3 regions of the Sinobacterium caligoides genome follow, and region 2 is predicted to be linked to each of the others. Evidence: predicted binding sites of a transcription regulator. Region 2 holds the regulator's gene; each other region holds the start of a gene.
The links. The regulator LexA, encoded in region 2, represses DNA repair genes until DNA is damaged. The targets are predictions, from matches to a motif close to ACTGTNTNTANANACAGT.
Positions count from the first base shown of each region.

Region 1: a site for LexA is predicted at 1,226-1,243, ahead of umuD (translesion error-prone DNA polymerase V autoproteolytic subunit). Genes of this name have one in related genera too.
Region 3: a site for LexA is predicted at 8,648-8,665, ahead of ruvC (crossover junction endodeoxyribonuclease RuvC). Genes of this name have one in related genera too.

Region 1 is NZ_RKHR01000008.1:96,447-106,983, forward strand. It holds gene umuC (translesion error-prone DNA polymerase V subunit UmuC) at 1-772, opposite strand, end outside; gene umuD (translesion error-prone DNA polymerase V autoproteolytic subunit) at 769-1,203, opposite strand; gene cobB (Sir2 family NAD+-dependent deacetylase) at 1,476-2,186, shown strand; gene EDC56_RS17845 (glutaredoxin family protein) at 2,196-2,435, shown strand; gene EDC56_RS17850 (TetR/AcrR family transcriptional regulator) at 2,448-3,050, opposite strand; gene EDC56_RS17855 (TetR/AcrR family transcriptional regulator) at 3,047-3,712, opposite strand; gene EDC56_RS17860 (flavin-containing monooxygenase) at 3,975-5,429, shown strand; gene EDC56_RS17865 (alpha/beta hydrolase) at 5,478-6,383, shown strand; gene EDC56_RS17870 (PepSY domain-containing protein) at 6,521-6,817, shown strand; gene EDC56_RS17875 (GNAT family N-acetyltransferase) at 7,001-7,534, shown strand; gene EDC56_RS17880 (GNAT family N-acetyltransferase) at 7,643-8,176, shown strand; gene EDC56_RS17885 (flavin monoamine oxidase family protein) at 8,226-9,980, opposite strand; gene EDC56_RS17890 (hypothetical protein) at 10,322-10,528, opposite strand.
Region 2 is NZ_RKHR01000005.1:491,310-501,846, reverse strand. It holds gene EDC56_RS14535 (ATP-binding cassette domain-containing protein) at 1-594, shown strand, start outside; gene EDC56_RS14530 (universal stress protein) at 595-1,035, opposite strand; gene EDC56_RS14525 (hypothetical protein) at 1,157-1,633, shown strand; gene EDC56_RS14520 (DUF1653 domain-containing protein) at 1,647-1,874, shown strand; gene topA (type I DNA topoisomerase) at 2,148-4,808, shown strand; gene EDC56_RS14510 (hypothetical protein) at 4,919-5,395, shown strand; gene EDC56_RS14505 (hypothetical protein) at 5,533-5,817, shown strand; gene EDC56_RS14500 (SulA-like leucine-rich domain-containing protein) at 5,869-6,264, opposite strand; gene lexA (transcriptional repressor LexA) at 6,330-6,938, opposite strand; gene EDC56_RS14490 (DUF6763 family protein) at 7,030-7,338, opposite strand; gene EDC56_RS14485 (mechanosensitive ion channel family protein) at 7,625-8,623, shown strand; gene EDC56_RS14480 (CsiV family protein) at 8,620-9,522, opposite strand; gene mfd (transcription-repair coupling factor) at 9,597-10,537, opposite strand, start outside.
Region 3 is NZ_RKHR01000007.1:126,766-137,302, forward strand. It holds gene EDC56_RS16985 (TonB-dependent receptor) at 1-699, opposite strand, end outside; gene nfo (deoxyribonuclease IV) at 1,071-1,934, opposite strand; gene EDC56_RS16995 (group II truncated hemoglobin) at 2,007-2,441, opposite strand; gene tolB (Tol-Pal system beta propeller repeat protein TolB) at 2,452-3,744, opposite strand; gene tolA (cell envelope integrity protein TolA) at 3,741-4,526, opposite strand; gene tolR (protein TolR) at 4,533-4,946, opposite strand; gene tolQ (protein TolQ) at 4,987-5,694, opposite strand; gene ybgC (tol-pal system-associated acyl-CoA thioesterase) at 5,917-6,318, opposite strand; gene ruvB (Holliday junction branch migration DNA helicase RuvB) at 6,364-7,383, opposite strand; gene ruvA (Holliday junction branch migration protein RuvA) at 7,430-8,047, opposite strand; gene ruvC (crossover junction endodeoxyribonuclease RuvC) at 8,103-8,624, opposite strand; gene EDC56_RS17040 (DUF1820 family protein) at 8,792-9,130, opposite strand; gene miaB (tRNA (N6-isopentenyl adenosine(37)-C2)-methylthiotransferase MiaB) at 9,318-10,537, shown strand, end outside.

The DNA.
Region 1 (10,537 bases), on a different contig from region 2:
TGCGGGCAAAAGAGCGTGAACAGATAATCTGCTGACGCGGGCTCGGCAGGTCTTCTAGGGGCTGACAGGACTCACCGTTGAGTTCACAGACGGTGCGCGCCAGCTGTACCGAATAGCGCTGGCGGATATCCGTTACATCGGCCTCGGCCAGCTGCAGTGCCGTCTCAATACCCTCCACCAATAGTCGCTCACGCAGTCGTCGCCCCACCCCCCAGACCTCGCCCACCGGCATCAACGCCAGCAGACGACGGCGCCGCCGAGGATCACTGAGGTCAACCACACCGCCAGTAGCTGGGTACTGCTTAGCGGCCTGATTGGCCAGCTTTGCCAACGTCTTGCTCGGCGCGATGCCCACGCAAACCGTCAGCCCGATACAGCGCTGTACCGTCTGCCGCAATTCTCGGCCAAAATCCTCCAACGCCCTCACCGCCGCCACCCCCGTCAGGTCGACAAAGGCCTCATCGATCGAGTAGACATCAACCGCTGGCGCCAGCTGCTCCAGCGTCTGCATCACCCGCGCCGACAGATCGGCATAGAGCGCATAATTCGAGGAGAAGGTGACAATGCGGTGACGGCGAATTTGCTCGCGCAGCTGAAACACCGGTACCGCCATGCCGATGCCCAACGCCTTTGCCTCCTTGGAGCGTGACACCACACAGCCGTCATTATTCGATAACACTAGCACCGGCGCATGCCGTAAATCCGGCCGGAATAGCTGCTCACAGGCGACGTAAAAGTTATTGCAGTCGACCAGCGCAAAGACTCGACTCACCGCTCGACTCGCAGATTGCGTACGACGCTGCTGACCACGCCAAAGATATCCAACTCGACCCCCTCCGGCACTACAATCGCTGGGTAATCGGGGTTGCAGGCCAACAGCTGTGGCCGTGGCCTCAACGCCAGCTGCTTGACGGTCAGCTCACCGTCAAAGCCGGCAATCACAATATCACCGTGGCGCGCAGTCAGCGAGCGATCGACGACCAGCATATCGCCGCAGAAGATCCCCGCCCCGGTCATCGAGTCCCCCTGTACGCGCACAAAATAGGTCGCCGCCGGATGCGTCACACACAACTCATTGAGATCCAGCGTCTGCTCTACGTAGTCCTGTGCCGGCGACGGGAAGCCCGCCGACACCCGCTCGAGAAAGAACGGTATGTCGCAGCGCCGCTGCGCACGATAGAGCCCACTGTATGCTACGACCATGATCACCCACCCACAAAAAAATACTGTACAAAAAAACAGTATATCAGCGTTTGTGTGCAATGTGCCAACCGTCCAATCATCCCTGCTATCATTTCCACACTCACTACGACACTCACCACGACACTCACACGACAGTCACACGACAGTCACACGACAGTCATTACTGTAATAACGACTCATCCCCTGCCTCGCTGTTATCCCGCAGCACTATCATCACCTCATCGGTTTGCTTACACTAGCGGCACTTTTAATCTCGTCACAGGTGAACCATCGTGAGCCACGCTATTGTCATCCTCACCGGTGCCGGCATCTCCGCCGAATCCGGCCTACAAACCTTCCGCGCCGCCGACGGCCTGTGGGAGAATCATCGCATCGAGGACGTTGCGACGCCGGAGGGGTTTGCCAAGGACCCGTTAAAAGTACAGGCGTTCTACAACACACGCAGGCAGCAGCTGCTCTCCGACGAAGTGAGCGCCAACCCAGCGCACTATGCTCTGGCTAAGCTGGAGCGCGAATTCCCCGGCGAAGTCCTTATCGTCACGCAAAATATCGACGACCTACACGAGCGCGCCGGCAGCCAGAATGTGCTGCATATGCATGGCGAACTACTGCAGATGCGCTGTGTCGAGAGCGGCCAAGTCTTCCCTGTTCACGACGACATCACCGCCGAACAGCGCTGCGCCTGCTGTCAGAAGGCGGGCACCCTGCGCCCCAATATTGTCTGGTTTGGTGAGATGCCGCTAGGCATGAGCAAGATCGAGCAGGCCATCCAGCGCTGCGACCACTTTGTTGCCATCGGCACCAGCGGCCACGTCTACCCCGCCGCCGGCTTCGTCGCCGAAGCCAACAGCAGCGGCGCCCACAGCCTAGAGATTAATCTCGAGCCCTCACTAGTGAACTCGGCATTCCAACAGACGCTGATCGGCAAGGCGAGCGTACGGGTACCTGAGTGGGTAGAACAGCAACTCAGTGGCCTCAAATAGGAAACCAGCATGTTAAAGATCACCCTCTATAGCGCCGACAAGTGCCCACACTGTAAGAGCGCCAAGGCCTTTCTCAAGCAGCGTAAACTGGCCTTCGTCGAGCTCAACGTCGACCGTAACCGGCGTGCCGCCAAGGAGCTACAGCGCCTCGGTGCCCGCGGCCTGCCCTTCATCGTCATCGGCCAGCAAAGCCTGTCCGGCTTCGACGTGAAGAAACTCGAGCGCATGATTGCCAGCCAGCAGCGCTAGCTGGCATCGACGCTAATCGGTCAGTAGGTCGTAGAGAAAGGCTTCCGCTTGTCGGTAGCGCTGTAGATGCGGGTAGTCGGCATTGTTCACCCAGTGTTGGTTGATGTTGAATAACACCCCGGTACAGGCGACGGCGAGTAGCTCACTGGAATAGTGACGAGTCAACTCGCCGCTCTGCTGCCCGGCACTGATCCAGCGCTGAAAATAGCGCTTATATTCTCGGAATGCGTTTGAGCGACTGTCCGGCCCGTGCAGCGAAAACTCATAGGCCGTCGCCACCTTGTAGGTGCGCCGCTCAAACTCGCCATAGCCTTCACGGCGAGCAATCGCACTGTCGACAACGTGCTGCAGGCGCTGACGAAAACGCGGGTATTGTTGCTCGGCCTCGCTGTATTCACGCCTCAACGTTAGTTGCGCCTGCTCGGCAACGACGGCACAGAGCACCGCCTCCTTGCAGGGAAAATAGGCATAAAACGTCCGCCGGGCAATATCGGCCCGCTCGCAGAGTTGCTGAATACTAATGTCGTCCAGTTCGCGCTCGGCAAACAACGCCAGCGTCGCCTGCACGATACGCTGCCGCACCTCCTGCTGCCGCCGTGCTCGTCGACTCGTCATGACACACTCCCCGCCGGCGGCGTCATATGCTTACTGAGCAGTGCCAACATCATGCGGCGAAACTCATCATAATTGTCTACCCGCTGAGACGACAAAGCGGCAATGTCGGCGCCGGCCGGTAACTGTAAATACTTCAGCGCATCATCCTGAGCAATCCCCGTCTCGATGCCCTTGGTAAACTCACCCAACACCTCGGCGGAATAACAGCCGTCTAACTCGCCCGAGCGTGCCGCCGCACCGAACAGATGCTCGCTGCGCGCCTGGATCATGGTGCGCACCACCGCAGCCGACTCCTCGTCCATCTTATAGGTCGCCTGTAGGCCGTAGATCAACAGATTCCAATGCAGCCAGCCCCAGCGCTCCGCGTCTCGCATGCCATAGCGACAAAAAAGATCGAATCTCTCCATCAGGCCCTGGGCCTGCCGCTCAGCATCGGCGCTGTTCTGGCCGTCGAGGGCGACAATATGGCGCAGGGTCAGTTCCATATAGGGTTGGTCGAGGCCGCTAAAGTGGTTGTAGAAAGTCTTGCGGGCGACATCAGCACGCTCACAAAGCTCATCGATAGTGATCCCCGTATCCATCTCGGCAGAGAGATAATCTTCCAGAGCCTGCACGATACGATCGTGGGTCTCCTGTAGGCGGCGTGCGCGTCTATCGGACATTGAAGAGGGCCTCTAAGTGAAGTGGCGATCATACGGGAGGAAAATAATATAACAATATATAAAGATATACTCTTGTGTATTCTATAGCACTGAATTATATTGCACTCATGTGTAAGAAGTACACACAAGTATAATAATATTGGCACGATGCTATTGCGACAATGCTATTGCGACAAGCCTGCGACAGACGGCCGCAACGGGAACCACTTTCCTCTGGCAGCACGCGACAGCGTCATTACGCAACACTGACAGGTGAAACACTATGACTCGATCACACTCCACACCCAGCGTTGGCATCATCGGGGCAGGCATGTCGGGCATGCTAATGGCCATCAAACTACTGCAACAGGGCAAGCGTAACTTCACCATCTTTGAACGGGCCAAGAAGGTCGGCGGTGTCTGGCGCGAGAACCGCTACCCCGGCGTCGCCTGCGATGTTGCCTCATTTTCATACTGCTATGAGTTTGAACCCAATACGGAGTGGAGCAGACGGTTCTCCGGCGGTGCCGAAATCCAGGCCTACTTCGAGGGCATCGCCAAAAAATACCAACTGGATGACTACACCCAGTTCGAGACGACGGTAACCGCCGCCCGCTTTACCGACGAGCGCTGGCAGATTGAGACCAGCAGCGGCGAGCAACACAACTTCGACGTCCTCGTCGATGCAACAGGCCCGCTGAACGAGAAATTTTATCCCGACATCCCCGGCCTAGAGAACTTTCAAGGCACCACCCTACATACCGCCGACTGGGACGACGACTACGACCTCAACGGTAAACGTGTCGGCATCATCGGCTCCGGCTCCTCCGGGGTCCAGGCCACCTGGCCTATCGCCCAGCAGGCGACACAGCTCGATGTCTTTATACGCACCCCGCAGTGGGTAATGCCGACACCGAACACCGAATACGGGCCACTGGCCAAACAGCTGAAGCGGAAGGTGCCGCTACTGGGCTGGCTGACACGCAAGTTCTACGACTGGGTCGGCGAGCAGTTTGGCCGCGCCGCCCTCGCCGATGGTTGGCGACGAAAGCTGGTGGCCTGGGCCTGTGAACACAACCTCAAACAGGTCAAAGACGCTGAGCTGCGTGAGAAGCTACGCCCACAAGAACAGGCCATGTGTAAGCGCATGATCGTCTCCGACAGCTACTACAAGGCCCTACAGCAAGATAACGTGAGTGTTGAGCGCAGCGCCATCACGCAAATTGAGGCCGACGGCGTACGTACCGCCGACGGCGAGCTACACCCGCTAGATCTACTGGTGTTAGCCACCGGCTTCCGCCCCAATGTCTGGGGAGTCAAAGACATCACCGGCGTCGACGGTGCTAAGCTCGAAGACATCTGGCAGGATGAAGGCAGCCGCAACTATCAGTCCATCGCCGTGCCAGGGCTCAGCAACTTCTTCATGTTAATAGGCCCCAACAGCCCAATCACCAACCTGTCGTTGATCGATATCGCCGATATCGGCGTCGACTATGTGCTGCAGTGTCTCGACAAGATCGAGGCCGGCGAAATCAAGACGATGACACCGAAGAAGTCCGCCGCCGAAAAATTTGGCAGCGATCTCGCCGGCTCCTTCGACGACACCATCTGGGTCAGTGGTTGCTCCAGCTGGTACTTCGACGGTAGCACACTGCCACAGACCTGGCCCTGGGCGCCCTCTTATTATCGCGAGAAGCTGAAGACACCGACGCTGACGGACTTCCACATCACCTCTTAAGTAAGCACGGCCTAGATCCGCAGTAAACACCACAACAGGAGCAGCAACATGCAACAGCAAGCCAGTCACTTCACCGTCGACGGCACTCGTCTGCAGGCCTATTTTCACCGACCCGAGCGACACGACGACACCGCACTGCCGATCGTTGTCATGGGCAACGGCTTCGCCACCGAGTGGCAGTTCGGCACCCGCCCTGCCATCGAGGCCTTTACCGCCGCCGGTATTGCTACGATGAACTTCGACTATCGCAGCTTTGGTCAGAGCGATGGCGAACCCCGACAGGTGGTCGACATCCCCGGCCAACAAGACGACTTCCTCGCCGCCCTCGAGCACGCGCGTGCCCAGCCCTGGGTCGACGCACGACGCATCATCATCTGGGGCAGCTCGCTCGGCGGCGGTCACGCCATCAGCATGGCCGCTCGCTTCCCTAGCGCCTTCGCGATGATCGCCCAGGTGCCTCACTGCTGTAGTCGTGCCGCCTTCAAGACGGTCGCGCTGGGCAACGTCCTCACCGGCATGAGCCGCGCCATCGCCGATTCACTGAAGGCCTTGTTTGGCGGCAAGCCAATACTGTTACCGGCCGTCGCCGAGCCCGAACAATATGCAGTGATGAACTATCCCGGCTGGCGCGAGAGCTACCAACAACACCTCGCCAAGGGCAGCACAACCTGGCAGAACAGTATCCCCGCCCGCTCGCTACTCAAGGGCGGCGACTACCGACCACTGCTCGTTGCCGAGCAAATTCGCTGCCCCAGCCTGCTCGTTGCCGCCCGCGACGACGCCGGCGTGCCGCTGGCATCGGTACGGCAGACCGCGGCGATGATCGCCAATGCACAGCTAAAAATCATCGACGGTGACCACTTCGGCGTCTACTACGGGCCGCATATTGACGACGTCGTAGAGGCGGAGCTGACTTTCATTAAGCAACAGCTGCTACACGCAGAATCCAGCTAACCCCCGATACAAGCACTTAGCGCATAAAGCCATTTCATGCTAGCTTTGAATGAGGAGATCGTCACGCTCGACTTGAAAGAGAAAAAGAGCGTGACGATCATAAAACTGTGCCTACGACTCAGCTATCGAGGTGATTTATGCTCCGATCCATTCTAACCGTCGCCACCATTATGGCGCTGCAACCCGCCTTCGCCGACGAGCAACCTCCCGCCAACGCTCAATCCCTCTCTACGATCGTCAAAGCTTTAGAGAGCAAAGGCTATAGCCCTATCACCGAGATTTCCATCGAACACGGCGCCTGGGAAGTGGAAGCTTACAAGGACGGGCACCCACGCGAAATGGTCGTCGATGCCGTCAGTGGCGAAATTATCTCCGACACCCCCGACGTCGATGTCTATCGCCAGGGCCGCGCCAAGCATCATCACGACCACTAGACAAACAACACGCAACAGGCTGAATCCACATCAGCCTGTGCGTCCCGCCAGCTTCGTGACACACACCGCGCCTGCACACGCCGTTAACTAGCCAAATCTAACGATATCTTCTTGCATCGTCAGATAAAAAACATATTCTTAAAAATAAAAATCACTCAGCTCCGGCAATCAAGAGCCATAAATATGCCCCAACAAACAGACAGAGTCAGCCTGAGGTACGCCACGGCTGACGACGCAGCAGTACTGTTTCATTACACCGGTGATGTAACCGCCAGCAAATTTCTCGCCCGCAAGCCACATAGTAGCCCCGGGCAAACAGCGAAAATGCTTGCTAGGCTCTCAACCGAAGAGAGCCTGGCAGATCATGGACTCTGTGTCTGGGTTATCCAAGAAAACAGCAGCGGCTCAGTGCTAGGCATGATTACCGTTGTCGAAAGCGCGACCAGCGTAGCGCTTCACTTCGGCCTGCTTAGCAGCGCAACCGGTCAGGGCTTCGCCTCAGAGGCACTACGTTTAGCCGCTGATAGTTATGCCGCTGAAGCAGACAACAAGAGCATCATCTCCTTTACCGATCAGGAGAATCTTGCCGCCCAACACAGCCTAACCAGCGCAGATTTTCACTATACCGGCAGCCAGGCAGCCTTCTATGTCGCACCACAGCTGTCGAATGCAAAGCGTGATGTCTTCTGCTATGCCTACAAACACGATGAGTGGTAAACATTACCCACTGTTAAAAAATATTTTTTTAACCATAAGACGAAAGACGCACACCTCATCGGCCATCAAAAAATCAACAAAAAATAACAGCAGTACAGAGAATAACCCATGATTAAAAATGACCAAATAATAATTCGCGCGATCGCCGAGAGAGATCTCGAGGAACTTATCGTCGTGCTCGGCGATAACGATGCTCTCGGCGACTTCATGCCCGGCGACTTTGTTTCCGAAGCGACGTTTAAAAAAAACTTTCAAGAACACGGTTTCATTCGCGAAAAATCAGAGCGCTATGTCATCACCTGCCGAGAAGGAAGACTGTTAGGCTCTATTGGCCTATTTAAATCGATCCCCTACGTCGATGGTTTAGAGCTTGGCTACTATATCTTTAACCACGAGTGTCGCGGCAAGGGCTATGCTAGCCAGGCCGTCAGGTTACTCGCCAATCATCTATTTAAAACCAGAAGGATCAATCGCCTCGAATTAAGAATGGCAGTAGCAAACACGCCGTCAGTACGGGTGGCAGTGAAGGCGGGCTTCACCCACGAAGGCATACTGAGAGAGGCATCGTTTGCCAACGGCGAGTACCATGATATGCACAGTTATGCACTGTTACGCCGCGAATGGGCGGCGACGCGGCAATAAATAAAAGGCCTGTTATCAACGACACCACCATCACCGCGCACCTATCGAGTTAGTTTTTAAAACCAACAATTTTCGTATTAATCCCTCCTCTTGAAGACATCACGGTGATGGTGGCGGGAACATCGGCCTCATCCATCTTGATCACCATTCGAAACCTATCATTTTTTTTAGGATGGATGGGCATTTCCCCATAATCGACTAGTGTAAGCTTAATGTCATCGACACCTTCAGAGCTCCTGGCAACGACCGTCAATTTACCATTACTTCGATTATATTTTGCAGTGCCAAAAATCACGCTATCCACGACACCGTCATCAGTAGGTAAGGGCGGCGGATTATTAGGGTGACCATTAATCTTATGAATATTGTTCGCTGCGCGTTCGCCCTCATGTAGCGCACCGACGACGGTCGCAGGGTGGGTGGTATGCGATGCCTCACCGGCAAAGAAAATTCTATTGCCTGCCACCGGTGCCTGTAAGTCTTTGCGTTTACTTTCTTTTGCGGTGCTATAAGTTCCCACCTTAGGATAGCTGTAGACACCTAAGGTATAAGGGTGAGCCCCCCAGTTTTGCACAATACTATCGACATAATTCTCAGACGCTGCGCCAACGGCCTGCGGAAAAGTAATATCAAGGTCTGCCAGAATTGCGTTAACAATCGCCTTATCACCCGTTCCTTCATCAGCAGCCGCGGCTATCTCACTTAAACGCTGACCATTATCACCCATGGGATAACACATCATAATATGAGACTCGCTGCCGGACTTATAATCACTCGGTACCCAACAGCCAGATGCTAAACCCTCGGTGGTAATCCAGCTGAGCTGGCCTTCTGTCTCCCACCAAGCCGACTTAAAACGCATGGCAACTTTCATCCCCTGATCAATGCCAATCCCCTTGTAGGCACTCACGGTTTTCGCAGGTAAGTTAGGGGTGAAATTAATTTTCTCAGCTTGTAAAACACCCAGTGATACCGTCACAATGACTTGCCGTGCCGCATGTAAATCACCACTCTCAGTCGTCACAATCACATCATCACCACGGGTATCAATGGCGGTAACCGGGCTGGATAATAATAGCGTACTGCCTGCCATGACATCCTTCCACCACACTCCTTCTAATACATCTGAAAAACCGCGATTTTTATCGATAATACCGACGACCCCTTCGGACAAATCCCACTGATTATCTTGTAAGGCGAGGCTTCTGGCGCCAATTTTATCTAAAGACGTCGCATAATTCGCCCCAGCGATACCCTCGTCGTAAAGGTGGTAGGCACGATGACCAGGCCCCACGCCAAACTTATCTTCAACATCTTGCGCCAGAGTTGAGTTGGGGTCGGTGTGCAGGTTGGGCTTCCAATACCAGTTATTAAAGCCATTCGTCTCTTCAACATCTTGATCGTTAGAACACTTTATTGCCGCACTTTTTTTCTCCCAACAGGTGTTGGTTCCGCCGTCCATCGAGGCAGCCTCGCTGCCTAGGTAAATGTCACCATAGATTTTATTGCCATATTTTTTCTTCACAGCTGAATAGATTGGGTTATTAGATGTGTAGTGCTCCTCCGCCCCCAGTTCTATGCGTATATCGCCGAGCTGGGCACTGTATACCCGGCCACCGATACGGCCGGTCGCCTCAATGACAAGAACATCATAGCCATCGTCGATTAAAGTCTTTGCTGCGTACAGACCGGCAGTACCGGCACCAACGACGATCACGTCGTGTGTGCTGTTCGCCGTCCAAGCGTTTGCTGTTAACAGTGTCGCCGCTATAGCCGACAATGCAGAGCGAAAAAACAATTTCATTTACTTCTCCATGTATTATACAAACTCTAAAAACTGTATTTATTTTTATTGTGCATGACAAAATTTCTTGCCACCTACACTTATGAAAATAACAACCAAAAATCTATTTAAATCTTTCACCTTAATAAAAACTGTGAAAGCAGCCTCATACTATTGTATATCGGTAAGATTATCTTCATAAAAATAGTCAAAGAGTGTCGCGAAACACTTATCTAAAATTGTTTTAACTTTTAGATATCAATAAAAAGATAAGTGATGCATCGATCAGCAGCGTGTTTGAATCAACCAATATTGCAAAGAAAATATCTCGCTCGACAAATGGCGCTATTCGTAACAAATCACTAAACAGCACGATGCGATAAGTAAAGTTTCAGAATACAGCCCACTTTAAACGCGGTCGCCGAGAGCACCATCACGATGTGTGAGCTCACCGCCGCGGCCAACGCCAGGCCTTCAACGAAGTAGCTGAAGTAGGTGCTACCGCCAAAAATAATCAGCGCTAGAACAATGATGTGATTGGAGGCTTGTAATTGTTTCATCTGACTCACGGTGCTCAC
Region 2 (10,537 bases):
CCCGTAGGCGTGCTGTCGGGGGGGGAGCGTAATCGTGTCATGCTCGCAAAGTTGTTTAGTCAGCCGTCTAACCTGTTGGTGCTCGATGAGCCTACTAACGATTTGGATGTGGAGACGCTGGAGCTGCTCGAAGAAATTTTAATGAACTACCCAGGCACGATGTTGTTGGTGAGTCACGACCGAGCCTTCATGGATAATGTCGTTACTAGCAGTATTGTTTTTGAGGCACCTGGCCGGGTGCGTGAGTACATTGGTGGATATAGTGACTGGAAGACGCAGGGAGGCACGATAAGTGTGACGGCTGCAACGGAGGAAAAGCCACAGGTCACTGCTGCTGTTGAGGTGAAGGAAACTCCTGCCGCCAGTAAAAAATTGAGCTTTAAGCTGAAGCATGAGCTGGAAAAGTTACCCGCTAAAATTGAGGCTCTCGAAGAGCAGAATGAACTGTGGCAGGCACAAGTTGCCGATAGTGGTTTTTATCAGCGTCCTCGCGAAGAGCAGGATAAGGTGCTTGCTCAGCTAGCTGAAGCAGAGCAGGCACTGGAGGTGGCGGTTGAGCGTTGGGCTGAGTTGGAGGAGTTGGCCTCGGAATAATTATTCGCTTTCCTCGACACGTACAGCTAAGACGTCACAGCCTGCACCATGGAGTACGCCGTTAGCGGTCGAGCCAAAAATTAAGGCAAGACCGTGGCGGCCGTGGCTACCGACGACGATAAGGTCGGCGTTAATGGCGGCAGCAAGATTGTGAATCTCAGTTTCTGGTCGGCCAAGGGTGAGATGGCAGCTTTCATCGTCAATACCGATATTGCTCGCTATCTCCTGCAGTTGGTGTTTAGCTTGGTTCATTAAATCTTGTTGGATGTCAGAAAAATCCAGAGGGATATCGCTACCATAGGTAAAGCTGAGCGGCTCAACCACATGGATAATGCTGATTTTAGCGCCGTAAAATTGAGCGAGTGAACGAGCCTTTTGGCAAACTTGGGGGCTGTCTGTACTAAGGTCTATCGCCAATAAAATATGCGTGTAATCAGACATAGGTGTACTCCTAGCTATTATTACGTGACGTGTTGATATTATTTACTCATTGCCGATTAAACGGCAGTTTCAAGTCACCTGTCAAACGGTGATTTGTTACAACAATAGCATGTATTGATCTATGGCTTATATTGTAATTATCTTAGTGATTATCATGGCGATTTCGCCGGTTATCTGGATGCGCCCTAGTCCTAGGCAGAAACAGCTTGTTCGTTTGCGAGAACACGCTGCAAAGATGCATATGCAGGTATCTATTAGAACGCTGCCACCGCGCTTGCAGCGTCGTCATGACAACCCGACGATGACCTGTTACCTAACCAATCACCCGAGGAACAAGCAAGCGGATACGGATAAGCCACGTCCACTTTGGTATGTCTCGGTCGTCGATGCGGGTTTTGAGTGGATTGGTAAACCTGATTTGATGATACAAGAAGCTTTGCAACGTCTTTGCGCGACACTACCGAAAGGGTGTTGTTATCTTGAGGCCGAACAGGGGTTTGTTGGTGTCTATTGGTTGGAACAGGGGACTGAGGAGAGGGTCGACAAGATTGCGAGTATTATTTCAGAAGTGATGAAACTGCAAAATGAACAGCGTTAATTAAGAGGTCGATATGGTTAAGACAGGTCTATATAAGCACTACAAAGGTGCCTTTTACCAGGTTGAGGGAGTGGCGAAGCACTCTGAAACAGAGGAGGCGCTTGTTGTTTATCGGCCGACGTATGGTGATCAAGGCTTGTGGGTGAGACCGTTGTCGATGTTTGTTGAGACGGTTCAGGTGGCGGGCGAGTGGCAGCCACGTTTTGCTTATGTGGGAGATGAAGAGAAAACCACGGTGTAACAATAGTGGCGCTAATCAACAGTAGCTAATCAACTATATGCCACCAGTGTTGCCATTAATTTTCACTGCCGATAATGCTTCACTAATAGCCTAAATTAGTCCCCTTAACTGTGGCATATCATATGGTTAATTGCTTGCGGAGGGGGAGGGTAGTGATATACGAATTTGTCGAAAGTTGTGTTCAGTGCTTGACCTAGGTACTACTGTACTATTATAACTTCCGCAATTGCATACATTTACCATATTACTACTCATAGAGATTGTAGGGAGCTAATGGCCAAATCTTTAGTTATTGTCGAGTCGCCAGCGAAAGCTAAGACTATTAATAAATATCTTGGTAATCAATACGTTGTTAAATCCAGCGTAGGGCATATACGAGACTTACCAACCAGTGGTAGCAAAAAGTCTGCTGTCGATCCAAGCGCTCGCGCTAAAGAGGCAGCTAAAACTCGCAAAATGCCAGCGGACAAGAAGGCAGCCTACAAGAAACAAAAAGCTAAAGACCAGCTTATACGTCGAATGGGTATAGACCCTGAGAAAAACTGGGAGGCACACTACGAGACCCTACCTGGCAAAGAGAAAGTGGTCAGTGAGCTGAAGCGCCTTGCGGAGAACGCTGAAACCATCTATCTCGCAACGGATTTGGACCGTGAGGGTGAGGCAATTGCCTGGCACTTGCGGGAAACAATTGGTGGAGAAGATAGTAAGTACCGCCGTGTAGTATTTAACGAAATTACCAAGACGGCGATTACGGAAGCTTTTGACACTCCGTCTGAGCTCGACATGAGTCGCGTTAACGCACAGCAAGCGAGACGTTTTCTCGACCGTGTTGTGGGTTATATGGTTTCGCCATTACTGTGGGCTAAGGTCGCACGAGGCTTGTCCGCAGGCCGGGTTCAATCTGTTGCAACAAGGTTAGTGGTTGAGCGTGAGAAAGAGATTCGAGCCTTTGTGCCTGAAGAGTACTGGGATGTCTCGGCTGACCTGGTAACAGCAGCACAACAAAACCTTAATTTAGAGGTTAAGCGACATAACGGCGAGGCCTTTAAGCCGGTCAATGAAGCGATGACGATGGCCGCCGTGGCTGAATTAAAGGCGGCGACTTATATTGTCGCGAGTCGTGATGATAAGCCAACCAAGACCAAGCCAACAGCCCCCTATATTACATCGACTTTGCAGCAGGCTGCGAGTACTCGACTTGGCTTTGGTGTTAAGAAGACGATGATGATGGCGCAGCGTCTTTATGAGGCGGGTTATATTACTTATATGCGTACTGACTCGACTAATTTGAGTGCAGAGGCTGTGGCGAACTGCCGTGACTACATACAAAGCAGCTATGGCGACAAGTACTTGCCTGAGGGCGCCATCTCCTATAGCAGTAAAGAAGGTGCCCAGGAGGCACACGAGGCGATTAGACCCTCTGATGTTAGCTGCCAAACATCGCACCTGAAAAATATGGAGCGCGACGCAGAGCGATTATACGAGCTCATTTGGCGTCAATTTGTTGCCTGTCAGATGGTGCCAGCAGAATTCACCTCATCTTCTATCGTGGTCAAAGCTGCGGATTATGAGCTCCGTTGTAAGGGGCGCGTTATTCGTTTTGACGGTTTTATGAGAGTGCAGCCAGCACAGGCGAAGAAGGCAGAAGACGTTATCTTGCCTGATGTAAAACAGGGAGAAGAGCTCCAGCTCAACCGTATTGATCCCAAGCAGCACTTCACCAAGCCAACAGCGCGTTTTACCGAGGCGAGCCTTGTTAAGGAGCTGGAAAAACGTGGTATTGGTCGCCCGTCAACCTATGCGGCTATTATCTCTACGATTCAAGATCGCGGTTATGTGCGAGTAGAAAATCGCCGGTTCTTTGCAGAGAAGATGGGTGATATTGTCAGTGATCGTTTAGAAGAAAGCTTCCGCGATCTGATGGATTACAGTTTTACAGCGAGAATGGAAGAGTCTCTGGATGCTGTTGCAGAGGGTAGCCAAGATTGGAAAGACTTGTTAGATCAGTTCTACAAAGAATTCTTGGTGCAGTTGCAGCAGGCTGAGGCGGAAGAGGGTGGGATGCGCGCAAATCTCCCCACGCCGACAAATATAAAATGTCCCGATTGTGGTCGTGACATGCAGATACGTACTGCCAGTACAGGGGTCTTTTTAGGTTGTTCTGGTTATGCGTTGCCGCCAAAAGAGCGCTGTAAGTGTACGATCAACCTGGTTTCTGGTGATGAGGCGGTAAGTACCGAAGTTGATGAAGAGGTTGAGTCGCGTTTGCTGCGCAATAAGCGTCGCTGCAGCATTTGTAACACGGCAATGGAGTCCTACCTCATTGATGAAGAGCGTAAGCTACATGTTTGTGGCAGTAACCCTGATTGCTCTGGTTATGAAATTGAGGCTGGTAGTTTCAAGATAAAAGGCTACGAAGGACCAGTTCTAGAGTGTGATAAGTGTGGCTCAGAAATGCAGCTTAAATCGGGGCGTTTTGGTAAGTACTTCGGCTGTACGAATGATGGCTGTAAGAATACACGCAAGCTACTGCGCAGTGGCGAAGCAGCGCCGCCAAAGATGGATCCTGTGCCTATGCCAGAGCTAACTTGCTTGAAAGTCGACGATACGTATATCTTGCGCGACGGTGCTGCAGGTCTGTTCCTGGCGGCGAGTAAGTTCCCTAAAAACCGTGAGACTCGTGCGCCATTAGTAACGGAGCTGCTGCCGCATAAGAGTGAAATCGACCCTAAGTACGCTTTCTTGATGTCTGCACCGGTAGCTGATCCAGACGGTAATCCAGCGATTGTTCGTTATAGTCGTAAAACCAAGGAGCAATATGTGATGAGCGAAGTTGAGGCGAAAGCCAGCGGCTGGACTGCTTATTATGTCGGTGGAAAGTGGGTTGAGGAGCAAAAGAAGAAGCGTGTTACGAAAAAGAAGGCTGATAAGTAATGCTTACTCGTTAAGCAAGTGCGCGTCCTAATGAAAAAGCCTGCTTTACTGCAGGCTTTTTTTCGAGTTTTTATCGTGTGAATGATGGCCGAATGAGTGTGAGGTGAGTGATGTTGAGAGATGTACAGCGCAGAGGCGCGCAGTTGCTGGGGTATGCTGATCAACAGTTATCAATGTTGGCACAGGCGGATGAGCAGCAGCATTTTGGTTTTTTAGAGGCTGCGACCCATCACTTGTATCAGGCGTGTCGATGCTACTTAGCTGAAGTGGCGATTGCTTACGGTGTCTCTTATGGCGAGTTGTCTGGAGATGGTGCTGTCGAGGAGCTGCTTGCCGTATTTTCAGCAAAGGGCTTGAATAGTGGCGAATTAAACGAGCTACATAGTGCAGATTGGTGGCAGTTGTTGAGGCGCTTACAGTCGAACTCACTGAGGTTGGAGGAGAGGGTTCGCGTTCGACAAAACCCAGCGGTCATTGCGGTGCAGGTGAGTGATGATGCGGGGCTGACGCGATCGAATATCGTTTCAATAAGAAATGAAATGATGTTGTTAATACAGCGACAAAGGAGTGATGCACAGGAATCTTAACCTTGTTTTAGCTCATGTATGCCTTAAAACAGGGGGAGAGCGTGAAATAAATGGTAACTATTGCAGTTGCGCCCTTGTTTCGTGGAATAAGGCGGTGTTATAACTAACAGACCGATTAATTAGAAGAAAAGGTGAGCATGGTGTCATCCTTATTGGAAATTGTTGAGCTTGCCAATGGTGAGATCGTCCTTAGAAGTGCCGATGGCGACAATCGCCCATTAATTAATATTCGTTTTGGCAGTGCCTCGGACCTGGTTTCTTCGGCAGATCGCCTCGAGGTGGCAAAAGCCATGATTCAGGCGGGTATGGCAACTTTTGCTGAAATCGTTGAGAATCAAGAGGAGCAGGCAGATATGCTCACGGCAGATGAGTGCTTTGAAAGCACCGAGACTGAGATGATCTGCGATATGGTTTTACATTAATCAATTACTAAAAGGCATTCATTATCCCTCTTTTTCGGGCTACTGGCCGTCTTAAAGTACGAGTAGGCAGTGGCTATTACCATTATTGGCGGCATAGCAGAGCTGTCTACGGTCTAGCGCACTGTCGTCCTCAATGTTGGCGATCACGGTATTACTTCGGCCATTATTGAGGCAGCGTAGTAAGAGTGCATTGGTTTCTGCTTGTGACTTAGTATTAATAATCAGTATGGGGCGCTGATCGAGGCCAAACTCTTTTAGTTTGCTTCTGTTAAGTGGTGGTGGGTTTATCCAGGTGACCCAGCGACTATCATCGCTACTGCTTAGGTGACTGATGATAGGGAGTAGTAACAGCTCTTGGCAGTGCTTACCTTTGATCGCCAGTTCGGTAATACACTCTGTATAGCCGGCTTGTGTCTCTTGGTTTTCTAGGGCTGCAAATAGGGGCATGTTATCGTCCTTTGCTGGTGGCTTGGTGCAGTCGCAGTGATCCAGTAGCGTGCACCAATCGAATATTAATGACGGCGAATGACGCCTACGCTGATACCTTCAATGGTTACTTCTTGATCTGCTAAATCGACAATGATGGGTTCGAACTCCTCATTCTCAGGAAGAAGCATAAGTTGACGTTTATTTTTTCCGTACTTTAAACGCTTTACTGTGACCTCGTCATCGATGCGAGCGACAACAACTTGCCCCTCTCTGACGTCGCTGGTGCTATGTACTGCCAGTAAGTCACCATCCATAATGCCGATGTTTTTCATGCTTTCGCCTCTGACACGCAATAGGTAGTCAGCAGTGGGGGAGAAAAACTGTTCGGGCATTTTTACATGATCATCAATATTTTGTTCTGCCAAGATTGGGTTGCCTGCAGCGACCTGACCGATAATGGGTAACCCAAGGTCTTCCTCCTGTGCGGTGATGCGAATTCCTCTAGAGGTGCCAGGAATGATCTCTATAGCCCCTTTTTTGGCGAGAGCACGAAGGTGTTCTTCTGCTGCGTTAGCGGATTTAAAGCCAAGCTCTTTGGCGATATCGGCACGTGTCGGTGGCAAGCCGCTATCTCGGATATGTCGCTTGATGAGTGAGAGGACTTCTGCCTGTCTTGCTGTTAGTTTAATCATGGCGCCTATCTGTTTGTTTATACAGTTGCTGTAACTATATACAGTATATTCTTGAGGCGCAACAAGACTGACTAATTTGTTCGTTATTTATTCATAGGTCATTGAATAGATTTTCATAAGTGATCGATTGAAGAGGGTCCTCACCTAGGTTCATCGTAGTCGTTGAGTCCTCGGCATACCCTTGCTCCTTTTCAACTTCGTAAGGGGCGGTCCAGTCTTCTGGCGCGGCGATTTGCTGTAGGTTGTCTTGTAGCCAGCTATCTATATCGTACTCACCGATTTCGCCGTCTATGTATTGGATTTCGATGCTAGAGCTGATGTCGTCTAAGGCAACGACCTCAAAGATAGCGCCTTCTTCTGCCTTATACCATTGACCGATTTTTGCGATTTGCGTTGCCATTTCAATTCTCCCAACAAATGCAATGTTGCAAAGTTTGTGTTGTGGAGGCTATGTTATGAGCTTGTTATTTTAAGCCGTCAAGTGATGTCGTGTAGAATTACGCGATACAGCACTGAAGTTGGAGGCTAATAAAGCTATTATTGTTTTCGTATAGTCTTATTAAATCAAGGGGTAGAAGGTGGAGGGTAATATTTTTCAGCGTATAGAGATGTGGCTTCCTGAGTGGCTAAAGGGGCCAATATTATTATTGCTTGGTGCGTTTGTTTTCGCGTTTGTAGTGAGCTGGATGGCTCGTATACTAATTCGACGTTTGCAGGCACAGCTACTTAAAAACAATCGGCAGTGGGATGACTTGTTGTTGTCGGCGATGCGGGGGCCTACTTCAGCGTTTATTTGGTTGTTTGTGGGAAGTTGGACGGCTCAGAGGTTATTGCCAGCAGTGAATGATGAAGAGCTGCAGCCTTTGATCATGTTTAAAGATATTGCCTTCATCTGCATATTGGCGTGGCTGTTAGTGCGCTTTGTACGGCTGGCGGAAACGCTGTTTGAGTCTCGTGGTGGGCTAATCAACCTCGATGCAGCGGCGATTCACACCATTGGTAAGTTGTTGAGAATAATAATTGTGCTGATTGTAGTGCTGATTTGTATCCAGCGACTTGGCTATAGTATCTCGGGAATCTTGGCTGTGGGTAGTATCGGCGGTATCGCGATTAGTTTTGCGGCTAAGGATTTGCTGGCTAACTTCTTCGGGGGGTTGATGGTGTATTTGGATCGCCCCTTTGCTATTGGTGATTGGGTTCGTTCGCCGGATACTGAAATGGAGGGGACGGTAGAGCATATTGGTTGGCGTACGACACGAATTCGCACTTTTGATCAGCGCCCGCTCTATGTGCCTAACTCGGTCTTTGCCAATGTTGCTGTTGAAAACCCCTCGCGTATGCTGAATCGGCGTATCTATGAGACGGTGGGGGTTCGCTATAATGATATTAAGGCGCTTGAGTTTATTGTACGTGATGTCAGGCAGATGCTAGAGAATCATCCGGATATTGACATGCGTAAGACGCTGATTGTTAACTTCAATAGCTTCGGTGCCTCGTCACTCGACTTCTTCGTTTATACCTTTACCAAGACCACGAACTGGGTTTTGTTTCACGAGATTAAGCAGGATGTATTGCTTAAGATTGCGGCCATTATCGAGCAACACGGTGCTGATATTGCCTACCCAACTACAACGTTGAAGCTTGAGGATATAGTGACGGCGGCCTCCGAAGAGGCCGAGAGCTAGCTGTTTTCTGCGGCATTGTTTTCTGATGGGGTGTGTCTGGTAATCTTGATCAGCATGCCCATCATCGGATGGTCAATATAGTGCAGCTCATTACTGCGCATTTTGATGTTGTCGTCGAGGTGGATTGTGCTGCTGAGGGCGTCATCAATAGGTGCGGGCAGAAGAGGGTGGTTTACGATGAACTCATCGCCAGGCTGTTGAGGGTAAAGCGCGCTGAACTGCTGGGTATTATCTGCTAGGGAGGCGGTCGATGTCTCGTCGAACTCGCTAAGCCATACATCTGCGCTGACATCGAGAAAACGATTAAGTTGAATATTTAGTGCGCCTTCGATGCTGCTATCTTTACCGTGCTTCATGCCCTGTTGAAAGACCACAGCCGGAGATGTTTCGCCATCGATAAAGGGCATTATCCACGCCTCATGAAAGACCACGTCGTATTGCCCTTTTCGCTTTAGAGCTAAGCCCTCGGCGGCGAGTGAGTGTTTGGCTTTGCTGAGGTATGGATAGCTTTTTGTTGTCGAGTCTTTTTGGTTGAGCGCGGCTGCTGTGTTGATTGCCACGCTGTGTGCAGGGCTCGTGGTTGAGTCGGCGGGCGATTGGCTGCTTACTATTTTATGGGGGGGCGTGGGCGCGTTGAGTAGGATGCTGTTGGCCGGTGGGTTGAAGTCAATGTGTTGTGGCCACTGCTCTTGTGCCTCTTCAGGCACTGTCGCGTTATTCTTAAACAGGATGACCTCTACTTGGTACCAGCGTGTATTGTTGTTTTTGACCGCGATGCTGGATTCGTCGGCTTCTTGGCCGTAACTCAGGTTGCAGGCAATAAGCGTGAGTGCCGCAAAGATGCGGGTGACGATGTTGGTGGGGGAAAAGCTTGTGGGTAATACTCGACAGCAAAACATAGTACACCTATATAATTTCTCTTATTAGGTGTACTACTTTATCAGGCTGGTAGGCTTATAGCATTAGCCTTTTGTTAGAAAGCTAACTGATTGATGAGTTTTTGAACGTTGTCGAAGCGTTGTTCAACATCTTCCATTTTTTGTTTGAAGCGAAGTGTGGTTGCGCCTTCGAGCTGATATCGACTGGGCTGGGTTTGCACAAGAGTGACGATTTTCATGGGCTCGATTGTGGTGTTTGCTGAGAAGATAAGGCGACCGCTACTGGGGCCAGCTTCTAGCTTTTGAATGCCCAGTGGTTCGATCAGTAGGCGTAGCTCTGTGAGTCTAAACAAGTTCTTTACTTGTTGTGGCAGCAGGCCAAATCGGTCAATCATTTCTACCTGTAGATCTTTTAATTGCTCAGAGGTTTTGGCGCCACTGATGCGCTTGTAAAGAATGAGGCGGCCGTGTACGTCAGGCAGGTAATCGTTGGGGATGAGTGCTGCCAACTTGAGGTCGACCTCGGCGCCTTGGTTGAGCGCCTTCTCGATATTGGGGGTCTTACCTTGCTTGATGGCGTCAATTGCCTCTTCAAGCATTTCCATATAGAGCGAAAAGCCAACGGTTTGAATTTGTCCGCTCTGTTCATCACCCAATAGCTCGCCAGCGCCACGAATTTCCATGTCGTGGGTGGCGAGGGTAAAGCCTGAGCCGAGGTCCTGGGCCTCCGCTATCGCTTCGAGGCGCTTAATGGCGTCTTTACTCAGGGCCTTAGGGTTTGGGGTGAGCAGGTAGGCGTAGGCTTGGTGGTGTGAGCGACCGACACGGCCACGTAACTGATGAAGCTGGGCGAGGCCAAATTTATCTGCGCGATCAATGATGATGGTGTTGGCAGAGGGGATATCGATACCGGTTTCAATGATGGTCGTGCAGACGAAGACGTTATAGCGTTTGTGATAGAAGTCGCTCATTACCTGTTCGAGCTCTCTCTCGCGCATTTGGCCGTGGCCTATGGCAACGCGGGCCTCTGGGATCA
Region 3 (10,537 bases), on a different contig from region 2:
CAAGGTACCGCGTACACTCTGCTCGTCGCGCGACGGCTCGTCCTTGCCGCTGGTGAGGTTCTCGATGTAACCGTCAGTCTCGAACTTACGCAGCGCTAGACGCCCACCAACCTTATCGGTCAACGGGCCAGACACCACACCGGTCAACTCTTTGCTGCCGTACTCGGGCTCATAACTTGCGGTCACCTCCCCCTGAAACTCGTCACTGGGCTTGGCGGTATGCAGGTCGATGGCGCCGGCGATCGAGTTCTTACCGAATAAGATCATCTGCGGGCCACGCAGTACTTCGACGCGCTCTAAGTCAAGGAAGGGCGCGCGTGTTAGCTGTGCACGACCATGGTAGATGCCATCGACATACATGCCGACAGACTGCTCAAAGCCCTGGTTAATGCCGGAGCCAATGCCGCGAATATAAATATTGGTACCGATGCCGGTCTCGGTCATCGTTAGATTGGGGACGTAACTTTGCAAGCCTTCTAGACGGTCGATACCCGCCTCGTACATTTTCTCGCCGCTAACGGCGCTGACAGATACCGGCACATCCTGTAGGTTTTCGACCCGCTTCTGCGCTGTGACCACCACCTCTTCCAGCTGCATTGAGGCCTCTGCGGCATGACTTGCATTGCTCGCCGAGCTCAATAATGCTGCCGCGGCAACGGCCTGCACCAACGGTCTAATAGTGAATCCTTTATGATTCATAACATCTCCATACGTGTTTGTTATTTTAATTCCCTGAGTCACTCTTCCCGGTGTTTACTCATTTTTTAATATCGCCAGCATTGCCGACACAACGTCACTGTTAACTTATCGTAACAATCGATCCCTCGGCTGTGCAAACAGGCTCAATGTATTAATAAGCCGTGTGGTAACGAAAGACACGACGCAAACGAGCACAATCGTTACCCCCTGCCACATCAGACCAGTCTTTCCGTGGTAATGGTGCACAAAACGACGCGAGATTTATATCAATGATGACCATAATCACTATAGGAAATTAGCCATAGGGGGCTGCTATTCAGCACGCAGAGGCGCTAGAACAAACTCACTGTGGTGATCCTTACCTTAATCGATTACTGGTCGACGCTAGCTTCACGGTGCTGCCAACGTTTTAACATCGCAATTTCATCACGCCAGATCGAACTGTCGATAGTCTCCAATACCATCGGTATATCATTGAATCGCTCATCTTGCATGATGAACTCAAACACCGCAACGCCTAAATGCCCATCCAACAGAGAATGGTGTCGATCCTTTTTCGAAGCAAACTCCGCCTTCGAACCGTTCAAGTGCATGGCTCGCAAATAATCGAAACCGACGATGCGCTCAAACTCGGCAAAGACCTGCTCACAACTAGCTGCTGTGCGTAGGTCGTAGCCGGCAACAAAGGTGTGGCAGGTATCGAGACAGACACCGACCCGGGATTTATCCTCAACCCGATCGATGATTGCCGCTAGGTGCTCAAAACGGTAGCCGAGGTTACTGCCCTGACCGGCCGTATTCTCAATCACTGCGGTGATCCCCTTAGTCTGTGCCAAGGCAATGTTGATCGATTCAGCGATGCGCGCCAAGCAGTCGTCTATGGAGATCTTATTGAGGTGTGAGCCGGGGTGAAAGTTCAGCAAGCTCAGCCCCAGTTGTTGGCAACGCTGCAGTTCATCGAGAAAGGCAGCACGGGACTTCGCCAACGCCTCCTGCTCCGGGTGGCCAAGATTAATCAGGTAGCTATCGTGCGGTAGAATCTGCTGCGGTGAAAAACCGAGACGCCGGCAATTATCCTTAAAGGCGCCGATGCTCTCTTCAGTCAGCGGCTTGGCCTCCCAGCGGCGCTGATTTTTTGTGAAGAAAGCAAAGGCTGTCGCCCCCAATTCCGCCGCATTCAGCGGTGCGTTTTCAACGCCACCGCTGGCACTGACATGTGCTCCGACATATTTCATGACGCGAGATCCTCAACCGAAGAAGCCGCCACAGCATAGCTGTGACGGCGAAGAAAACAAAAAGTGTTTTAGTTAAACGGGTTGCTGCTGTCGCGCCTGCTGTGAGACGACACGACTGCGCTCAGCCGGCCGATAGAGCTCGCGCAACAGGTAGGCTTTAAAATCTTCGGCATAGGGCTGCTGTTCTAATGCCACCGCCATGCAGCGCAGCCAGGCATCCCGCCCCTGTTCATCAATGTCCAGGTGAGCGTGGGCGCGAGGAATCGCGATCGCGCCATACTTCTCACGGTACAAACGCGGCCCACCGAGCCAGCCAGCGAGAAAACGCGCCAGCTTATCCGTCGATTCCTCGAGATCCTGCGGGTGCATGTCGCGAATCAGCTGCGCCTCTGGCAACTCATCCATCGCACGGTAGAAGGCTGTCGTCAGCCTTTGCAGGCCCTCAAATTGACCTGCTGCTTGATACGATGCATCGCCATCACCATAGGCTCGCTGTTCTACACTCATACTATCTCTCTTAATTCAAAAACGGTGACCACGAAGGCTCACGCACATCACCCTGCTTAGAGGGCAGGTTGAAGCGTGCACCACCGTCGATAGAGACCGCTGATAAGATGCTGCGGCCGCCTTTCTTCGTCGCGTAAAGCATCATCGAGCCATTGGGTGCCACGGTGGGCGACTCATCCAGCGCGTTACCACTGAGCATACGCAGTGTGCCACGCTCGAGGTTCTGCAGTGCAATGTGGAAGTCTCCGCCGCGCTCAGAGCGATGCACCATAACGATGCCACTACCATCACGCAACACGCGAGCACGCGCATTATAAGCACCCTGGAAGGTCACACGTTCCTGCCAGTTATCGCCGAGGTTGACCCGGTAGATCTGCGGGCTACCGCCCTTGTCCGAGGTGTAGAGGATCGACTTGCCATCGTTACTCCAGCTCGGCTCCGTCTCGATTGCATAGTGCTTGGTGACGCGAGTCAGGCGTTTCGTCGCCAGGTCCATGATATAGATATCCGGGCTGCCGTCTTTGGAGAGCACCATCGCTAACTTCTTGCCATCGGGTGAATAAGAAGGGGCACTATTGAGGCCCTTAAAGTTGGTCAGCTTCTCTCGCTTCGCCGTCGCCAGCACCTGACGATAGATCGCCGGACGTGTCGACTCGAAAGAGACATAGGCAATCTCCTTGCCGTTAGGTGACCAAGTCGGCGACAAAATAGGGTGGCCGGAGCTAAGTATCGACTTTTCACGCTGACCATCGGCATCGGCCATCATCAGATTGTATTGGTACTCGCCAGCGCCGAGAGGGCGACGATTCACATAGAGGATCTTAGTCGAGAAAGCACCACGCATACCGGTTAGCTTTTCGAAGATCTGGTCGCTGGCGAGGTGAGCCATATCACGCAGGCCACTCAGTGTGCCGGTAACACGGTTTGAGAGGATCAGTCGCTGCCCACCCACATCGTAAACCTCATAGGCCAAACGGTAGCCTGTCGCCTCCTTGGTTACCTTGCCTATGACCAGGTAGTCGGAGCCGACGGCGCGCCAATCCCGGTAGTAGACCTCACTCTGCTTGGTCGGGTGCCCCAACATATCACCACGCGCAAGAGGCGAGAACTGGCCCGAGTAGAGTAAGTCATTGGAGATAATAGCGGTCAAATCTTCCGACAAGCCCTGGCTACCGGCGAAAGGCACGATCGCTATCGGCGTCGGATTATCCTGCCCCTGTGTAATTTCAATAGTCAGTTGTGCGCTTGCCACACTGGCAAACAACACACTGATGATCAGCGTGCATCGGGTTAACCACTTCACAGGCGTAAGTCCTCTGGTCTAAATAATAGGTGGAAGTTTCTATAGTTCCGCTCAAAAACAGCCGGCGGCAACTCTTGTAGTTCTGGGAAGCGCTCGGCTTTACGTACCGCCTTCACCGCCGATTGATCAAACACTGCGCTACCGCTCGATCGTTCAATCTCGACACTGACCACCTCTCCCGTCGGCACTAAGGTAATGATCAGCAAGACCTCCATATCGTTGCGCGCACTCGGTGGCCGGCTCCAGTTAGACTCTACCCGCTCTTGAATAATACTCATATAGCTGGCCGCTAACTCTTGATCACTGGCCTCTTGAGCAAGCCGGTCCTCTTCCGCCACTGCCGCCAGTAACGCCTGCTCACGGCGCTCACGCTCCAATTGCTCGCGCTTACGCTGCTCTTCTTCGGCCTTCGCCTTGCGCTCTTCGGCCTCTTGCTTCGCTTTTTCTTCCGCCTTGTGATCAATCTTCGGCTTCGGCTTCACTTTTGGCTTCGGCTTCACCACGGGTTTAGGCTTGGGCTTCGGTTTAACGACTGGCTTGGGTTTCGGTTTCGGTTTGGGTTTCTCCGCGACTTTCGGCTTAGCCACCGGCTTCGGTTTAGCGACCGGCTGCGCCTTAATTTTCACCAGCTTCGCTTGCACGAACTGTGGTGTTTTCGGCGTGAACGGCTTTTTCTCCGGCTGCCAGTTAGACATCAACAACCAAAGCAAGCCGCCGTGTAACAACAACGTCACCAGCACTGGGATGATGTAACTCTGCAGGGCTCTCTGCATCTTCGTCATGCGCGCCTACTTCTCTTCCGTCACTAGGCCGACACTCGGCGCACCGGCCGCCTGCAGCTGAGCCATTAACGTCACGACCTTGCCATAGGAGACATTGGTATCACCCCACACCAGGATCGGCGTCTTCGGCTTGCTGCGCATGATCTTAGACACCTGCTCACTAACCTGTTCGATAGTGAGCACCTTGTGGGTATCTTTGCCCAAATTCAAATAGAGCGTACCATCGTCCTTAATTGAGACAATCAGTGGCTCATCGTCGACCTTGGAGACGGGCTCGGCCGGAGCGTCTGGCAGATCAACCTTCACCCCCTGAGTCAACATCGGCGCCGTTACCATGAAAATGATTAATAACACCAACATCACATCGATGTAAGGCACGACGTTAATCTCGGCCATACTCTTGCGTTTTCTTTTCGCCATAATCTCTATACCTGCACGCTAACGGGGTTCGATCGACACATTATTGCGACGCACTGGTAGTGGTGCGAGCGTGAACTTGTCGGTGCAAAATAGAGGAAAACTCATCGGAGAAAGTCTCATACTGGCTGTATAAACTGTCCGAACGAGCCGATAGGCGGTTATAGGCTAACACTGCTGGTATCGCCGCAAACAGCCCCATTGCAGTCGCCACGAGTGCCTCAGAGATCCCCGGCGCCACCGTCTGCAGGGTCGCCTGATGCGCATTGGCTAAGCCTCGGAACGAACTCATGATACCCCAAACCGTACCAAATAAGCCCACGTAGGGACTGGTCGACCCCACCGATGCGAGAAACGGTAGGTTCTGATCGAGTCGCTCTTCCTCACGATTCAAGGCCACGCGCATCGCACGCTGCGTCCCTTCCATCACCGCATCGGCATCCATTTTTTGCTGGCGCAGGCGAGTGAACTCCTTGAAACCGGCGCGGAATATCGCCTCGCAGCCATCGCGAGTCTTGCCAGCTTGAGCATCTTCATTGCCATCGCGAAACAGTTGCGCGAGATCCATACCCGACCAAAACTCACCCTCAAAACGCATCTGCTCACGCTTGGCGCGGCGAAAGAAGAGTGAGCGTCGCACAATCATCGACCACGACACCATCGATGCGAGTAGCAAGGCTAACATCACCATTTGTACCAACAGGCTGGCGTTAGACACTAGACTCATTATTGACATCTGCTCATTCACGATTGACTTGCTCCATCTCTAAAATAGGTTCAATTAACTGTTTAGTATGCCTGAGTCCACGTTATCAAACGCCGACACAGTCACCAACAACCGGTAAAGTTAATCGTAGCTTACCGGTTACTAACTAATAATCGAGGCATTTCCTACCTCGACTCTCACATCTATCAAACTGGGGCGCCATTATCAGTATATTTTAGCCACAGCTTCATTGATGTAGGTTGCACTCTAACTGTCTGCCTGCAACGCCTGTCTAATTTCGTGAGGCATGACACTCGGGCGCATAGTCTGCTTATCGACACAGACTATTTTGACCTCACCTCGACACAACAGTTCAGCACCACAGAATACCTCTTGTTTTAATTGCAGGTAGGCGGCACCCGACTTAATTAGCTGCGCCGTCACCCGCAGCTGATCGTCTAATTTCGCCGGTGCCAAGTAATCCGCCTGTACCGACTGCACCACAAACATCTTATCGACGCTAAAGATACTTGTCTTACCAAAGCCCAGCGAGCGCATCATCTCCGTTCGCGCTCGCTCCATGAACTTCAAATAGTTGACATAATAGACGATGCCACCGGCATCAGTATCTTCAATATAGACTCGAATAGGAAACTCAAAGGCAGACATAACTCACTACTACTCATACTCAGGCGCTACGACAAGCGCACTCGGTTAACGTTCTTTGTATTCAGACGCACGGTCAAAGTGTGCATAGCCGTGACGGGTCACCACCCTGCCCCGCGGCGTACGCATCAAAAAACCCTGCTGGATCAGGTAAGGCTCCAATACATCCTCAATCGTATCGCGCTCCTCGCCGATCGCCGCCGCCAAGTTATCCACACCGACGGGGCCGCCATCAAACTTCTCCAACATGGTCAACAACAGGCGGCGGTCGAGATGATCGAATCCGCCCTCGTCGACATTCAGCATATTGAGCGCCGCATCCGCCACCTCGCGAGTCGCATCGCCGTCGGCCTTCACATCGGCGTAGTCACGCACACGGCGCAGCAAGCGGTTGGCGATACGCGGCGTGCCGCGCGAACGTCGAGCGATCTCCTCGGCACCACCGCTATCAATCGTCATGCCCATAATCTGCCCCGATCGCGACACGATACTGGTCAGGTCTGCGCAGTTATAAAACTCCAGACGCTGCACAATGCCGAAACGATCGCGTAGCGGCGAGGTCAACAAGCCGGCTCGCGTGGTTGCACCAACGAGGGTAAACGGTGGCAAGTCCAACTTAATAGAGCGAGCTGCAGGCCCTTCGCCAATCATAATGTCGAGTTGATAGTCTTCCATCGCCGGATAGAGTATCTCTTCGATATTAGGACTTAGACGATGTATCTCGTCGATGAACAATACGTCACCAGGCTCTAGGTTGGTCATGATCGCCGCCAGATCGCCAGCCTTCTCCAGTACCGGCCCCGAGGTGGTTTTCAGGGCCACCCCCATCTCCGTGGCAATGATGTTAGCCAGCGTCGTCTTGCCTAGTCCCGGTGGGCCGAAGATCAAGCTATGATCGAGGGGTTCATCTCGACGACGGGCGGCATCGATAAAGATCTCCATCTGCTCTTTCACCGCCGGCTGGCCAACATAGTCGGCAAGACGAGTCGGGCGTATGGCACGGTCGACACTGTCTCGCTCTTCACGCGATACCGGCTCCGCACTGATTAGACGATCGGTCTCTATCATGCTGGTACCCTGAGGCTAATTCGTACTGTTGCCCGTATTTGTCGCATCACGCCATCCCCTTCAGTGCCATGCGTATCAGCTCTTCGGAGCTGGTAACGCCATCATCGAGCACCCGATTAATCGCCTTGGCCGCGTCCGTCGGCTTATAACCGAGTGCCACCAAGGCACTCTCCGCATCAGCGACCAACACGTTGATATTAGCCGTAGCGGCCTCGGTCTGCACCATCTTGCCATCGAACAGCGGTGCCGGTGCTGACTGCCAGCTCTTGAGACGATCACGCATCTCGATGACGAGGCGCTCCGCTGTCTTTTTGCCGACACCGGGCAGTTTCACCAGCGCCGCAGCATCGCCTCGCTGTACCAACTTCACGAATTCCTCGGCCCCCATCCCGGAGAGGATCGCCAGACCCAGTTTAGGGCCAACACCGCTGACCTTGATCAGCGTGCGAAACAACTCGCGTTCATTCCTCTCGGCAAAACCGTACAGACTCTGGCTGTTCTCGCTGACACTAAAGTGGGTATAGAGTGTCACCTCTTCACCCAGCGCCGGCAGTTTGAACAGCGTACTCAGCGGCACATGCAACTCATAGCCCACCCCCATCACATCCACTACCAGTTCCGGTGCCTGGCGCTCGATTAAAACTCCGCGAATCCTACCGATCATCATACTTTCCAATTGGGTAAATTTGAGCGTATTGGCTACTGCCCCGCCCATCAGCTTAACTTAGCCGGCCGCGGCGATACTTGCGCATAGAACCGGCCATCGCCACCAGGCTAGCGTTGCTGTGGGCAAAACACAGGGCCGCCGCCAACGCATCGGCAGCATCTTCACTCGGCGCCGCCGGTAACTTCAACAACAACTTCACCATGTGCTGCACCTGCGCCTTATCGGCTGCACCACTGCCCACGACCGACTGTTTAATCTGTCGCGCCGAGTACTCTGCCACCGGCAAACTCTGATTGACCGCGGCAACAATAGCCGCCCCTCGTGCCTGACCCAGCTTCAGTGCTGAGCTCGCGTTCTTACCCATAAACACCTGTTCTATCGACAGCTGTTGTGGGCAATACTGCTCAATCAACTCGGTAATACTATCGAAGATAATCTTCAATCGCTCCGACAAGTCGGCCTCAGGCAAGCGGATAATGCCGCTGGTGATGTATTCATGACGGCCCGCAACACTGCTAATGATACCAAAACCGGTTTTTCTCGAGCCGGGATCAATACCGAGGATAATCGCCATAACGGTCTCACCTGTTAAAAACTACTGGTTATTATGACAGTAGTTTTAGGGATTGCCAGCCCCTTGATCAGCAAACAGCAGAAATCTCGTGCGTCAACACCGTCATTCTTGTGCACAAACAAAAACACCGCCCTAGGCGGTGTTTTTCAGTATCTGGCGTTCGCTGGCTATTCCGTTGGCTCTGGCGCATCCGGCACCTTCAGCGCCGAGCGAACCGGGAACGGCATCACCTTGCTGTGCTGTGCTGTAGCGTCACTCACCTTGCTGACGCCTTCTTTCTCGACCTCATCGATACGAATAATGTTGTGCATCGGCAGGTAACTGCGCTTGACACCGGCGAAGTCATCACGAAGCTTATCGCCCTCTTGGTCGCCACCGGGCTCAAAGATGAACTCCTCGACCTCGACAAAACCATACAGATCGCTCTGAAATATCGCGCGCGCGTAGAGCTCGATTATTTGCTCGTGATTGAGAAAAACTACTTTATAAACAGGGGATGAGGCCATCGGTGCAACCATAAACGAGGGGTGAAACAAATTTCTTGCGCCGCTCCTGAAAGGAACAGCCCCCAATAGTAGCACACTATGACAATAAAATAGGCTGATTTAGCCCTTAAAGGGCTGGTATAATGGGGGCCTCTATGAAAATACAACGCGCAGCCACCTTGGCTTGCTTTCGTTTTAAGGTATCAAGATGTCCGAGACAGTGAAGAAGCTCTTTATTAAGACCCACGGTTGCCAGATGAATGAGTACGATTCTGCACGTATGAGCGACCTACTGGGTGAGAGCCATCAGTTGGAGGTCACCGACAACGAGGCCGAAGCCGACGTACTGCTGCTCAACACCTGCTCTATCCGCGAGAAAGCGCAGGAGAAGGTATTTCACCAGCTCGGTCGCTGGAAGAATCTTAAAACCAATAATCCCGACCTCGTCATCGGCGTCGGCGGCTGCGTCGCCTCACAGGAAGGCGAAGCCATCAGCAAACGCGCCCCCTTTGTCGACGTCATCTTCGGCCCACAGACGCTGCATCGTCTTCCAGAGATGATCGACGCCTCGAAACAGAATCTCAACAAAAGTGCCGTCATCGACATCAGCTTCCCTGAGATCGAGAAGTTTGACCGCCTGCCTGACCCCAAGGTCGAAGGGCCCTCCGCCTTTGTCTCGATCATGGAGGGTTGCTCGAAGTACTGCACCTTCTGCGTCGTTCCTTACACCCGCGGCGAAGAAGTCAGCCGCCCCTTCGATGACGTCATCGCAGAAATTGCTGTGCTCGCCAGCAAGGGCGTACGTGAGGTCAATCTGCTGGGCCAGAACGTCAATGCCTACCGTGGCGAGAATCATGAGGGCGAGATCATCGACTTCGCCGAGCTGATCACCTTTGTCGCCGCCATCGACGGCATCGACCGCATTCGCTATACCACCAGCCACCCGACCGAGTTCTCCGACGCCTTGATCGACGTCTACGCCACCGTCCCCGAGCTGGTCAGCCACCTACACTTACCGGTACAGAGCGGCTCCGACCGTGTCCTAGCGCTAATGAAGCGCAACCATATGGTGCTTGAGTATAAGTCGAAGATCCGTCGCCTGCGCAAGATTCGCCCCGATCTATCAATGTCCTCTGACTTTATCATCGGCTTCCCCGGTGAGACCGACAAAGACTTCCAAGACACCATGGACCTCATCGCCGAGATCGGCTTCGACATGTCCTTCAGTTTCATCTACAGCGCCCGCCCCGGTACCCCCGCGGCCGACCTAAAAGATGAACTACCCATGAGCGAGAAGAAGCAACGTCTTGCCATCCTGCAGGCACGCATCAACCAGCAGGCGATGGATATCAGCCGCAAGATGGTCGGCAGCAAACAGACCCTACTGGTCACCGGCGTCTCGAAGAAAGATCCCGGCGAACTGCAGGG